3 regions of the Mesorhizobium sp. CAU 1732 genome follow, and region 3 is predicted to be linked to each of the others. Evidence: predicted binding sites of a transcription regulator. Region 3 holds the regulator's gene; each other region holds the start of a gene.

Region 1 (4,171 bases), 1.2 Mb from region 3:
TCCATCCGGGCTACGGGTTCCTTTCGGAAAACCCCGATTTCGTCGATGCGGTCGAGGCGGCCGGGCTCGTCTTCATCGGACCGTCGGCCTCGGCCATCCGCGCGATGGGCCTGAAGGACGCCGCCAAGCGGCTGATGGAGAAAGCCGGCGTGCCGGTCGTTCCGGGCTATCACGGCGAGGGCCAGGAGATCGTCATCCTCGCCTCCAAGGCGCGCGAGATCGGCTATCCCGTGCTCATCAAGGCGCGCGCCGGCGGCGGCGGCAAGGGCATGCGCAAGGTCGACGATCCCGACGCGTTTCCCGAGGCGCTGGCATCCGCCAAGCGCGAGGCCAAGGCCTCGTTCGGCGACGACCGGGTTCTGGTCGAGAAATATGTCGACAAGCCGCGCCATATCGAGGTGCAGGTCTTCGGCGACAAGCACGGCAACGTCGTGCACCTGTTCGAGCGCGACTGCTCGGCCCAGCGCCGCCACCAGAAGGTCATCGAGGAGGCGCCCGCCCCCGGCATGACCGACGCGATGCGCGCGGCGATGACCGATGCGGCGGTGAAGGCCGCGCAGGCGATTTCCTATTCGGGCGCCGGCACGATCGAGTTCATCGTCGATGCCTCGGATGGCCTCAAGCCCGACCGGTTCTGGTTCATGGAAATGAACACGCGGCTGCAGGTCGAGCATCCGGTGACCGAGATGGTGACGGGCGTCGATCTGGTCGAATGGCAGTTGCGCGTCGCGGCGGGCGAGCCCCTGCCCAAGACGCAGGACCAGATCTCGCTCGACGGACACGCCTTCGAGGCGCGGCTCTATGCCGAGGATGCGGCCAAGGGTTTCCTGCCGGCGATCGGCACGCTGCATCACCTGCGCTTTCCCGAAGGTCCGGGCATCCGCGTCGAAACCGGCGTTCGCGCCGGCGATGCGATCTCGCCCTTCTACGATCCGATGATCGCCAAGCTCGTCACCCATGGCGCAAACCGCAAGGCGGCGCTCGATCTCTTAAGCGAGGCGCTGGCGGACACGCAGATTGCGGGGTCCGTGGTCAACACCGCCTTCCTGGCGGCGCTGGCGGCCGATGCGGATTTCGCGGCAGGCGACGTCGATACGGGGCTGATCGCGCGCAAGCAGGATGCGCTCACGGCGCTTGCCGAACCGCAGTCCGCGCATCTGGCGGCGGCCGCGATCGCCGCAGCCGACATCGCGGCCGACCGCAACGCGGCCGATCCCTGGTCGTCGCTGGCGGGCTACGCGCATTTCCACGCCACGCCCAAGCGCATCCGCCTGGGCGTCGGGGACGAGACTGTCACGTTCCGGCTGAGCGTCGCTGCCAACGGCAATGTCGACTTGCGCTTCGGGGATGGTGTCGAGGGCACGCGGATCGCGCCGTCGCGCCTGCCGACCGCGCGCTGGCCCGGCCATGTCACGGTGTTTTCCGGCACGGCGAGCCACACCTTCACGGTCGCGGACCCGTTCGCGCTGGCCGAGGCCGCATCCGGCGGCAGCGACGCCTTGCGGGCGCCTATGCCGGGGTTGGTGAAGGTCGTGCGCGCCGCTGTCGGCGAGACGGTCGAGAAGGGCCAGCCGCTGCTGGTGCTCGAAGCCATGAAGATGGAGCATACGATCGCCGCGCCGCATGACGGGGTCATCGCCGAGATCGCGTCGGAAGGCGCGCAGGTGACCGACGGCACGGTGCTGGTGCGCTTTGAGGAGATCGAAGAGGCAAAGCCCGCAAGCCTGCTCGGCTAGAGCGTTTCAAGTTATACCGGAACACCCCCTCCACCACGTCGTGGTCCCCCTCCCCCACAGGTGGGGGAGGATCGAGGTTGCGGACGGCCGCTACGCTGGTTCCTCCCCTGCGAAGCGGGGGTCCGAAGGATGGGCGGGACAAGCGGCTCGCCCCCAGGACCGCCGAAGGCGGTTGGGGGTTCGGTCAAAAGCGATTCCACCTCATCCGGAACCGCTTTGGTGTTCGAAATAGCGAAGGCCGCGCCGGCTTATGCTCCGGTCGCGGCCTTGATGCCCTGGCTATCGCCCTTGCGCCCCCCGCGCCAAAAGCCTTGCCGTCCCTGTTTGCGGCGAACCGTCATCGCGGCTCGCTCGTTCTTGCAGTCCCCCCGGTGGTTTTCCCCGGCTATCGCCCTTGCGCCCCCGCGCCAAAAGCCTCGCCGTCCCTGTTTGCGGCGGGCCGTCATCGCGGCTCGCTCGTTCTTGCAGTCCCCCCGGTGGTTTTCCCCGGTATCGCCCTTGCGCCCCCGCGCCAAAAGCCTTGCCGTCCCTGTTTGCGGCGAACCGTCATTGCGGCCCGCTCGTTCTTGCAGTCCCCCCGGTGGTTTTCCCGGTATTCAGTCTGGAGCGGTTTCTTAGTGAACCGTCATCCATTCGCGGGCTTCGCGCAGCGCCTTGGCGATGTCCGTCTTGCTCATCGTGGCCGAGAGTTCGGAGCGCAGTTCGGCAGCGCGCTCGGAGCCCTTGATGGCGGCGATGTTGAACCATTTGTGCGCCGCGACCAGGTCGGTGTCGCAATCGCGGCCGGTGGCGTACATCAGTCCGAGTTCGAACAGGATTTCCGCCTGGGCGGTGGAGCCGATGCCGGCTTCAAGCATGTCAAAACGAGCCATTTGTCTGTCCCCTGCTTCTGTCCCGAGAGCCGGTTTTCCGGTGCGTCTCGCTGTGTGATCCGATGCTTCACAGGATGCCGGGGAGGCTTGAATCCGTCGTTAAATGGCGTGCTTAATTTGCGGAAAACAAAACTAAAACAAGAGGTAAAGCTCGGATTTCGTTAAGGATAGGAGTCCGCGCATTGCTCGGCTTTTGACGAAAATTCGTCGAAAATTCTGCCGGCCCGGGGAAAGCCTTTGATAACCACGAGTCCAGCGACGAATTTTGACGAGCGCGGATTTCACGCTGAAAATCGCGATCTGCGGCAACCGCGAAAGCCGTTTCGAGGATGTCGCAAGGTCTCTTCCAAGCCACCGAAAGTTGGATTACGCTTACGTTTGCGTAAGGCGATAGTCCGGCACTGCGCAATCGGGAGACGCCGGACGGGAGGAACCACATGCTTCGTATAGTTACGCTCGCTGCGGCGAGCTTCATGCTGGCCGGGATAGCTCAGGCCGACCCGATCGAAGGCAATTGGAGGACGGATAGCGGGGCGACGGCCCAGATCGCCGGATCCGGCGGCGGTTTCACCATCACGCTGCGCAGCGGCGAACATAATGGCAAGCGCATCGGCCAGATGAGCCCCAATGGCGACGGCAAATACAAGGGCACCATCACGGACCCCGCCGACGACAAGACCTATTCGGGCAACGCGACGCTCAAGGGCAACGCGCTGGCGATGCAGGGATGCGTGGCGGTGGTGTTCTGCCGCACGCAGAACTGGAAGCGCCAGTAGCTCCGAGACTGCGAGAGGCCGGGGCCATGCCGCCGGCCTTTTATCGTTTCTAAGTCAGGCTTCTACCGAAACACCCCCTCCACCACTTCGTGGTCCCCCTCCCCCGCTTCGCAGGGGAGGATCCGAGGCCGCGGACAATCGCTACCTGGATCCTCCCCCATTTTCATGGGGGAGGGGAACCACGAAGTGATGGAGGGGGTGTTTCGCAAGCAGCGATTCCACCTCATGCGGAACCGCTTTGGGCAACCATGCGCCCGACCTGGCCAAACACCGCAAGAAGCCCCACCACCAGCCCGACATAGTGCAGCCTGGTCTTTGCGAACCCGGCCACTGCGCCCGCGCCACTAAAAAACCTGGCCGGATAGTAGACGAGCGCGGTGGCGAGATAGGAGAACAGGATCGGGCCGATCAGGAGCCCCACTCCGCGGCCCCAGTTTCCGTCTGACGCCGCAGCGGCGGCCGCCGGGGACAGAAGGATCAGCGAGAGAACGATCAGAACCGAAAGCGTGATCGCCTGATGCATGCGCAACTTCCCCCGAAACACAGTCGACCTGCCAGTCTCCAGCAGGGTTCGCTCACAGTGACTTGATTTATCGGCGTTTACCACCCTGAACCGCAGATGAACGGCCCTCTCAGGGTCGGTTCAGGGCAATTGCGGCAATCTCCTGTCAAGACTGAGGGAGACGAAACACATGCTGGCCCGCCGCTTCACGATCGTATGCCTGCTGGTGACCATCTTCGGAATGGGCCTCGCCGTTCTCGTGGCCGAGAAGAGCCGCCCGTCCTA
Region 2 (4,171 bases), 1.4 Mb from region 3:
CGCTGCATGTCACCGGCCGGCGCGACGACGGCTATCATTTGCTCGACACGCTGGTCGTGTTCACGGAAGCCGGCGACACCGTGACCGCCCGCCTCGCTGAGCGGGACACGCTCACCATTCAGGGCCGCTACGCGCAAGGGCTCGCCACCGACAGCGACAATCTCGTTGCGCGCGCACGCGATCTGCTGCGACGGTTGGCGGGCACGCGGCCGACACCTGCCGTCGCGCTGGACCTCGACAAGGCGTTGCCGATCGCATCGGGGATCGGCGGCGGGTCGAGCGACGCGGCTGCGACTTTGCGTGTTCTGTGCCGGGTCTGGCGGCTCGACCTCGACGAGGAGGTTCTGCGACGCGAGGCCCTGGCTCTCGGAGCCGATCTGCCGATGTGCCTTGCAGCCCGACCGCTCATCGCAACCGGCATCGGAGAGAGGCTGGCGCCGGTCGTGTTGCCGGAGCTTCATATGGTGCTGGCCAATCCCGGTGTCGGCGTTTCCACACCGGCGATCTTCAAGGCGCTGCAAAGCCGCGAGAATTCGCCGCTGCCGCCATTGCGTGCCACGTCCAGCATGGCCAACCTCGTTGGTTGGCTGGGCTCGACGCGCAACGATCTCGAACATCCGGCGATGTCGATCGCGCCAGACATCGGCGACGTGGTCAAGACGCTCACCGCCAATGGGGCAGCGCTGGCGCGCATGTCCGGGTCGGGCGCGACATGTTTCGGCATCTTCGGCTCACAGGACGAGGCGGCGACAGCGGCGGCCGCAATCGCTACCGCCCGTCCAACATGGTATGTCGAGGCGACACGGACGATCGAGCGGGAGCAAATCCATGGCGCGGATTGACGAGACGAGACCCTTCGTGGCGGTCGGCATCGCCGTTCTCACGGTCTCCGACACGCGCAGCCTCGCCGACGACAAGTCCGGCGCGACGCTTGCAGAGCGCATCGCGGAAGCCGGTCACAGGCTTGCCGCGCGCGACATCGTCACCGACGACGTCGAACAAATCCGCGCGATCGTCTCGCGCTGGTCGAAGGACGATGCGATCGACGTGATCATCACGACCGGCGGGACCGGCTTCACCGGCCGCGATGTGACGCCTGAGGCGCTCGAGCCACTGTTCGAAAAGCGCATGGACGGCTTTTCAGAAGTGTTCCACCGCATCTCCTACGACAAGATCGGCACCTCCACGATCCAGTCGCGCGCGACCGGCGGCGTCCTCAACGCGACCTTCGTCTTCGTGCTGCCGGGTTCACCGGGCGCATGCCGCGACGCGTGGGACGGTATCCTCAAGCCGCAGCTCGACTACCGGCACATGCCGTGCAATTTCGTGGAGATCATGCCCCGGCTGGACGAGCATCTGCGGCGCGGCGCGGGAACTGCCGTCTAGGCATCCTTGACCACAGGCGCAGCGAGGATTTCGGCGGCGAGACGCCGGGCGGAGACCGCCTTGGCGATCATGCCGGCCGAACCGTCGCCGCGCGACAGCGACATGGCCTGGCGCTTGGTGATCACTAGGCCGTCCACCAGCGGACGCCGGCCGGCAAATATGCGGGAGAGAAAAGGCAGGCGGGGATGCTTCGAGCGGGTGAACCGCGCCGCGTTCGTCGCCGCGTTGATGTGCGACATCACCGTCTCCATCCAGCCCTCGCGCAGGCGAGCGCCCGGTTCCAGAAGCAGGATCCATTCGCTCTTGGCCTGCCGCACCCCGGCGGACGCATGCGCATTGGCGATGTAATGGCAGCCGGCATGCTCCGCGACGCGATGGGTCTGGTCGGACGAGCCGGTGTCGCAGACGATCACCTCGCGAACGACGCCCTCGACCGCTGCCCCCACCAGAGATGACAGCGTGCGCGCAAGCGCATCCTCGTGGTTCCGCGTTTCGATCACGACCGACAGCATCATCGCGAAATAGCCGAAACCGCACGGCAACGCCAGCGTTGCGCTGCAGCGAAGAAAGTTCTTGCTTTGTTCTCTTTGGTAAAATAGGAATAGTTTCATCAAAGAGAGACGAGTCGCAAGCGGCAGAACCGCCCCGGAGCGCACTTCATGGAACCTATCAGACAAGCCGACATCGCAGCCTACACCAGCGGTGGCGCCCCCATGGCCAATGCCATGATCGAGGAAAGCGGATTGCGCGTCGGTTTCGACCGGCGTCGCGGCCGCGGTGCGGGCGTCAATATGAGCGGCCGCTTCGAGCCCGTTTCCCGTCATGTCTTCGACGATGGCTGGAACTCGCTGGAGGAATTGCCGCCGTTCAAGACCGAGGTGCAGGTCGAGAAGCCGCGCACCATCATCACCCGCAACGATTCGCCCGACATCTCCTTCGACCGGTCGATCAATCCGTATCGTGGCTGCGAGCATGGCTGCGTCTACTGCTTCGCGCGGCCGACGCACAGCTATATGGGCCTGTCGGCGGGGCTTGACTTCGAGGCGAAGCTGTTCGCCAAGCCGGACGCGGCGCGCCTTTTGGAGCGCGAGCTGGCGAAGCCCGGCTACGAGCCAAAGACGATCGCCATCGGCACCAACACCGACCCTTACCAGCCGATCGAGAAGCAATGGCGCATCATGCGCGAGGTGCTGGAAGTTCTGGAGGCGCACAACCACCCGGTGGGCATCGTGACCAAGTCGGCGCTCGTGATGCGCGACATCGATATCCTGTCGCGGATGGCGGAAAAGGGCCTGGCCAAGGTGGCGCTGTCGGTGACGACGCTCGACCGCAAGCTCGCGCGCACTATGGAACCGCGTGCCGCCACGCCTGCGCGCCGGCTGGAAGCCCTGCGGGCGATGGACGAGGCCGGAATTCCGGTGTCGGTGATGATCGGGCCGGTGATCCCTGCCCTCAACGACCAGGAGATCGAGCGCATTCTGGAATCCGCCTATGCGGCGGGTGCGCGTGAGGCCGGCTACATCATCCTGCGCCTGCCGCTGGAGGTCAGCCCGATCTTCAAGGACTGGCTCCTGCGGAACTATCCCGACCGCTACCGCCACGTCGTCTCGCTGATCCGCTCGATGCGGGACGGCAAGGATTACGACGCCGAGTGGGGCAAGCGCATGAAGGGCACCGGCCCCTATGCCTGGCAGATCGGACGCCGGTTCGAGATCGCCGCCAAGCGCCTCGGTCTCAACACCGAACGCCGCCGGCTTCGCAACGACCTCTTCACGCCGCCGGCACAGGCGGGTCAGCAGCTCATGCTGCTCTGACATAACCAGTCATGGTCGCGCACCCTGCCCGGCCATTCCAGTCCCGTCCGGCCTTTGCCTGTCCCCTGCGCCGACGGACGCCTTCCCGATCCGCCGCCCCTTTGGGTCGGGAAGGTCTTGCGGAGAATCGGAGCCGGTGCGAGCTTGCCGCACATGACTCGCCCGCGCCCCGATTCTCCGACCCTTTTCGAACTGCCCGTTCGGCCCGACTTCACGCTCGAGCGCGAGGCGATGCGGGACGGGCGTTTGCCGGTCGCGGGCACGGACGAGGCCGGACGCGGTCCGCTCGCAGGTCCCGTCGTAGCGGCTGCCGTGATTCTCGATCCCGATTCGATTCCCGATGGCCTCGACGATTCGAAGCGGCTCGACGCCGGTGCACGCGAACGCGTGTTCGCCGACATCCTGTCGCACGCGGTCGCGGTTTCGTTCGCCTCGGTCTCGGCCCTGTCCATCGATGCCGCCGACATCCGCAAGGCGAGCCTCGAGGCGATGCGCCGCTCTGTCGCGACGCTGTGCGTCCAGCCCCTGATGGTTCTGGCCGATGGGCGCGACGTTCCGCCCGGCCTCATCTGCCTCGGCCGCGCCATCGTCAAAGGCGATCAGCGTTCCCAGTCGATCGCAGCGGCATCGATCGTCGCCAAGGTGGTGCGCGACCGCATGATGGCGCGTGCCGGCGCCTGCGACCTGCGCTACGGCTTCGAAGTGCATATGGGTTATGCGACCGAGCGCCACCGCACGGCGATCAGCGCCCACGGCCCCGCATCGCGGCTGCATCGCCTGTCGTTCGCGCCGTTCCGGCTGGCCGAACCTGTCGGATAGACCGGGATTTCTGCCCCGCTTTCGAGAGACTTTCCGGTTTTCATCAGCCCTATCGTGCGAAGAATCGACAACGAAAAACGCCGCCCGGAGGCGGCGTTTTCAAAATGTCGGTGAGACCGGCTTAGTTCAGCCGCGCCTTGACGTCGTCGAGA
Region 3 (4,171 bases):
TATCAGGTCCATGAAGCGCGCAGTTGGGGTGCTGACGCGATCCTGATCATCATGGCGAGCCTATCGGATGACGACGCGCGGGCCCTGGAAGGCGAAGCGCACGACCTCGGCATGGACGTGCTGATCGAGGTGCATGACGAGGCGGAGATGGAGCGCGCCCTAAAACTCGCCTCACCCCTCATCGGCATCAACAACCGCAACCTGCGAACGTTTGAAGTAGGCCTCGAGACATCGGAACGTCTGGCGCAACTCGTGCCCGACGAGCGCCTCATCGTCGGCGAAAGCGGCATCTTCACGCATGCCGACTGCAATCGCCTGTCGAATTCTGGCATCTCCTGCTTCCTCGTCGGCGAGAGCCTGATGCGGCAGGCCGATGTGACACTTGCGACCCGCACGCTTCTCGGCATCGAACAGCGCAGCGCGGCAGGCTGACACCCGATGAGCGGTTCCGGCCTCACACATCTGGGTGCATCGGGCGAAGCCAACATGGTGGATGTCGGCGCCAAGGCCGAGACCGAGCGTACCGCGATCGCGGAAGGCGCGGTGGTCATGAAAGCGGAGACGCTGCGCATGATCCTCGATGGCGACGCCAAGAAGGGGGACGTTCTGGGCACCGCGCGCATCGCCGGCATCATGGCGGCCAAGCGCACGCACGAGCTGATTCCGCTTTGCCATCCGCTTCTGCTCACGAAGGTTTCCGTCGATATCGAGCCTGACGCCACGCTGCCCGGCCTGCGCGTGCGCGCGCTGGCCCGTGTGACCGGCAAAACCGGTGTGGAGATGGAAGCGCTCACGGCCGCATCCGTCGCCTGCCTCACGATCTACGACATGGCCAAGGCCGCCGATCGTGGAATGACGATCACCGGAATCCGCGTTGTCGAGAAGAGCGGCGGCAAATCCGGCGATTACCGCGCCGCGGAGGCCTGAGTTGGCTGGTCTGCTGCCCGTCGACGATGCGCTGGCGCAACTCCTGCGCGACGCCGGTCCGCTTGGCGCGGAAGATGTCGCAATCGCCGAAGCCTCCGGTCGCGTTTTGGCCTCGGCCATCGCCGCAAGACGAACGCAACCGCCCTTCCCCGCCTCGGCGATGGACGGCTATGCGGTGCGTGGGCAAGACATCGAGACCATACCGGCAAAGCTCAACGTGATCGGCGAATCGATCGCCGGCAAGCGCTTCGACGGCACGGTCGGCCCCGGCGAGGCCGTGCGCATCTTTACCGGCGCACCGATTCCAAATGGCGCCGACACGGTTCTCCTTCAGGAAGATGCCAAGGGTGTCGGCAACCAGACCATCGAGGCGCTGGAAGCGACGCCAAAGGGCAGACACATCCGCCGCGAAGGCCTCGACTTCATCACCGGCGAGCCACTCTTGAGCGCTGGCCGCCTGCTCGATCCGGCCGCACTTTCGCTCGCCGCGGCCGCCAACCATGCGATGCTGCCGGTTGTGCGCAAACCGCTGGTCGCGATCATCGCCACCGGCACGGAGCTTGTCGCACCGGGTGACAATCCCGGCCCGGACCAGATCGTCGCGTCCAACAGCTATGGCGTCGCCGCGATCGCGCGCAACGCCGGCGCGCAAATCCTCGACCTCGGCATCGTCCCCGACGATCGCGCGCAGATCGCCGCCTCCATGGATCGCGCACGCGCCGCGCGCGCCGACATCGTCGTCACGCTGGGCGGCGCGTCTGTCGGTGACCACGACCTCGTCCGCGACGTGCTTGCCGGCCAGGGAATGCAGCTTGAGTTCTGGAAGATCGCCATGCGTCCGGGCAAGCCGCTGATGTTCGGGCGCTTCGATGACACGCGGGTGCTGGGTCTGCCGGGCAACCCTGTCTCGAGCATGGTTTGTGCCTATGTCTTCCTCGTGCCGCTGGTGGCTGCCCTCGCCGGCCGCTCTACCGCCAACCGATTGCGCTCAGCCCGTCTCGGATCGCCCATGAAAGCCAACGATCACCGACAGGATTACGTGCGGGCGCATGTCGAGGACCGTGATGGCGAACTCACCGCGACCCCCTTCGGCACGCAGGATTCGTCGATGCTCAAGACGCTCGCCGCATCGAATGCGCTGATCGTCAGAGAGCCGGGAGCAGCCGCGGCCGAGCCTGGCGATGCTTGCCGCGTCATGCTGCTAAGCTGAACAAAGCATCAACGAATTCATTAAAATTAAACGTGTTGCGGAACACAACTGGAACAGATAGTGTTTGTTCTGGTTTTGTTTTTGGATCGATTCCCAAGGGGCGAGCGATGCTGACGCGCAAGCAACACGAACTGCTTCTCTTCATCCATGAGCGGTTGAAGGAGACGGGAATCCCCCCTTCTTTCGACGAAATGAAGGAAGCGCTCGATCTGGCGTCCAAATCCGGCATCCACCGTCTCATCACCGCTCTCGAGGAACGGGGCTTCATCAGGCGTCTTCCCAACAGGGCGCGCGCGCTGGAGGTTCTGCGGCTTCCCGATTCGATTGCTCCGGGCCTGAATGCGGCGAAGAAGTTTTCACCGAGCGTCATCCAGGGCAGCCTCGGCAGGGCGCCTGAGCGCTCCCGCCTGCATACCCATAGCAATGACGACGACACTCCGGCGTCCGTATCGATCCCGGTCATGGGGCGGATCGCGGCCGGCGTTCCGATCGACGCGATCCAGCACAAGACGCATTCGATCAGCGTACCGCCGGAAATGCTGTCCGGTGGCGAGCACTATGCGCTCGAGGTCAAAGGCGACTCGATGATCGAGGCCGGCATCTTCGACGGCGACACGGTCATCATCAAGGATGGCCAGACGGCCAGTCCGGGCGATATCGTCGTTGCGCTCGTCGATGACGAGGAAGCGACCCTCAAGCGGTTCCGTCGAAAGGGCGCGTCGATCGCGCTGGAAGCCGCCAATCCGGCTTACGAAACACGCATCTTCGGACCGGACCGCATCAAGGTTCAGGGCAAACTCGTCGGCCTGATCCGCCGCTATTGAAGGCAGACGGCGCGCCCGGCCTCTAATCCCGCCGGTCATTGGCTTCGGCGGGATTTTCGCGCTGGTAGGGCGGCATGCCGCGCGCTGCGCGCGAGAACTGGCGATGATGGTGCCACGCGCGGTACGGTTCCCTGATCGCGTAGCGGGGCGTGGGGCGCAGGCCATTTGCGGGAAACGAGAACTCGACGCTGCCATGGCGCGCGAGGTCGCGTTTGGTAATGACCAGCACTGCCGCGTTTTCGCACGGATCGCCGGCGGTGGCGTCGTCGATGATGATGACGGTTGCTTCGCCGCAGACACCTGCCGCGTCATTTTCGGTCGCCGCATAGGCCACAACGCCCCCGCTTCCGTGCCGCGCGATGCACAAGCCCTCGTCGTTGCAGATGAAGCCCGAGGCGTGCTCCGCTTGTGATCCCGCGGCAGTGCCGGGTCGGACGATCTCCGTGGCTGCAAAAGCTCGCATCCAGTTGTCCATCGTAAATGCGCGCGGACGCGGGCGATTGACGGCGACGCGGCCATCCTCGAGCCGCATGGCGACGAGACTGCCATCTTCGGAGATGATGACATCCGGCACATCCCGCATGAAAAGCATGAATGCGGCGATTGCCAGAAGCGGCGCGGCAGCCCACCGCATCACCCCATCCGTCATCGTCAGAAATGCGAGTGCAAGCGTCGTGATCAGCACGGCGCCCAGCGGAATCGCGCCGGTCATGTCGAATACGGATCGCTCAGCCAGCCAGATCGCGACCGCATTCATCGCGGCGATGCCGAGCCCCATCAATTGCAGCGCTGGCCCTTCCAGGCCGAACGGCATGAGGATCGATGCGATGACCGCCATCGGCATGACGATCACCGAGACGAACGGCATTGCAGCCAGGTTCGCCACCAGACCGAGCGGGGCGACCTGCTGGAAATGCCATGCGGTGAAAAGCGCCGTCGCAAGGCCGGCGACGACGGACGTCATCGAGAGCCCCGCCGCGTAGATTCCGCTCGCCCGCAGGACGGAGGCGACAGGCGACCGCCGCGGCGGAGGTCCGCTGGCCGGCTTTCCCTGTCGGTATTCCGTCCACGCAGCATAGGAGGCAACGAGCGCGGCAGTTGCCGCAAACGACATCTGGAAACTCGGGCCGACGACTTCATGCGGCGCGATCAAAAGGATGATGATCGCCGAGATCGCAAGGTTTCGCATGGTCAGCGCCGCGCGGTCCAC

What was found. Region 3 encodes LexA, which represses DNA repair genes until DNA is damaged. Its sites were predicted from a motif close to TGTTCNNNNTGTGTTCNG; they were not measured.
Region 1: the regulator LexA is predicted to act here: its motif matches at 2,731-2,748, upstream of AAFN55_RS08045 (sel1 repeat family protein).
Region 2: the regulator LexA is predicted to act here: its motif matches at 1,955-1,972, upstream of AAFN55_RS07025 (PA0069 family radical SAM protein).

What each region holds. Positions count from the first base shown of each region.
Region 1 is NZ_JBDQQR010000001.1:1,639,568-1,643,738, reverse strand. It holds gene AAFN55_RS08050 (acetyl/propionyl/methylcrotonyl-CoA carboxylase subunit alpha) at 1-1,736, shown strand, start outside; gene AAFN55_RS08045 (sel1 repeat family protein) at 2,351-2,608, opposite strand; gene AAFN55_RS08040 (DUF2147 domain-containing protein) at 3,046-3,384, shown strand; gene AAFN55_RS08035 (hypothetical protein) at 3,608-3,907, opposite strand; gene AAFN55_RS08030 (hypothetical protein) at 4,077-4,171, shown strand, end outside.
Region 2 is NZ_JBDQQR010000001.1:1,436,987-1,441,157, reverse strand. It holds gene AAFN55_RS07040 (4-(cytidine 5'-diphospho)-2-C-methyl-D-erythritol kinase) at 1-842, shown strand, start outside; gene moaB (molybdenum cofactor biosynthesis protein B) at 829-1,386, shown strand; gene AAFN55_RS07030 (glycosyltransferase) at 1,383-1,898, opposite strand; gene AAFN55_RS07025 (PA0069 family radical SAM protein) at 2,046-3,200, shown strand; gene AAFN55_RS07020 (ribonuclease HII) at 3,354-4,019, shown strand; gene AAFN55_RS07015 (F0F1 ATP synthase subunit B) at 4,141-4,171, opposite strand, start outside.
Region 3 is NZ_JBDQQR010000001.1:2,877,169-2,881,339, forward strand. It holds gene trpC (indole-3-glycerol phosphate synthase TrpC) at 1-432, shown strand, start outside; gene moaC (cyclic pyranopterin monophosphate synthase MoaC) at 439-927, shown strand; gene glp (gephyrin-like molybdotransferase Glp) at 938-2,137, shown strand; gene lexA (transcriptional repressor LexA) at 2,245-2,961, shown strand; gene AAFN55_RS13970 (ComEC/Rec2 family competence protein) at 2,984-4,171, opposite strand, start outside.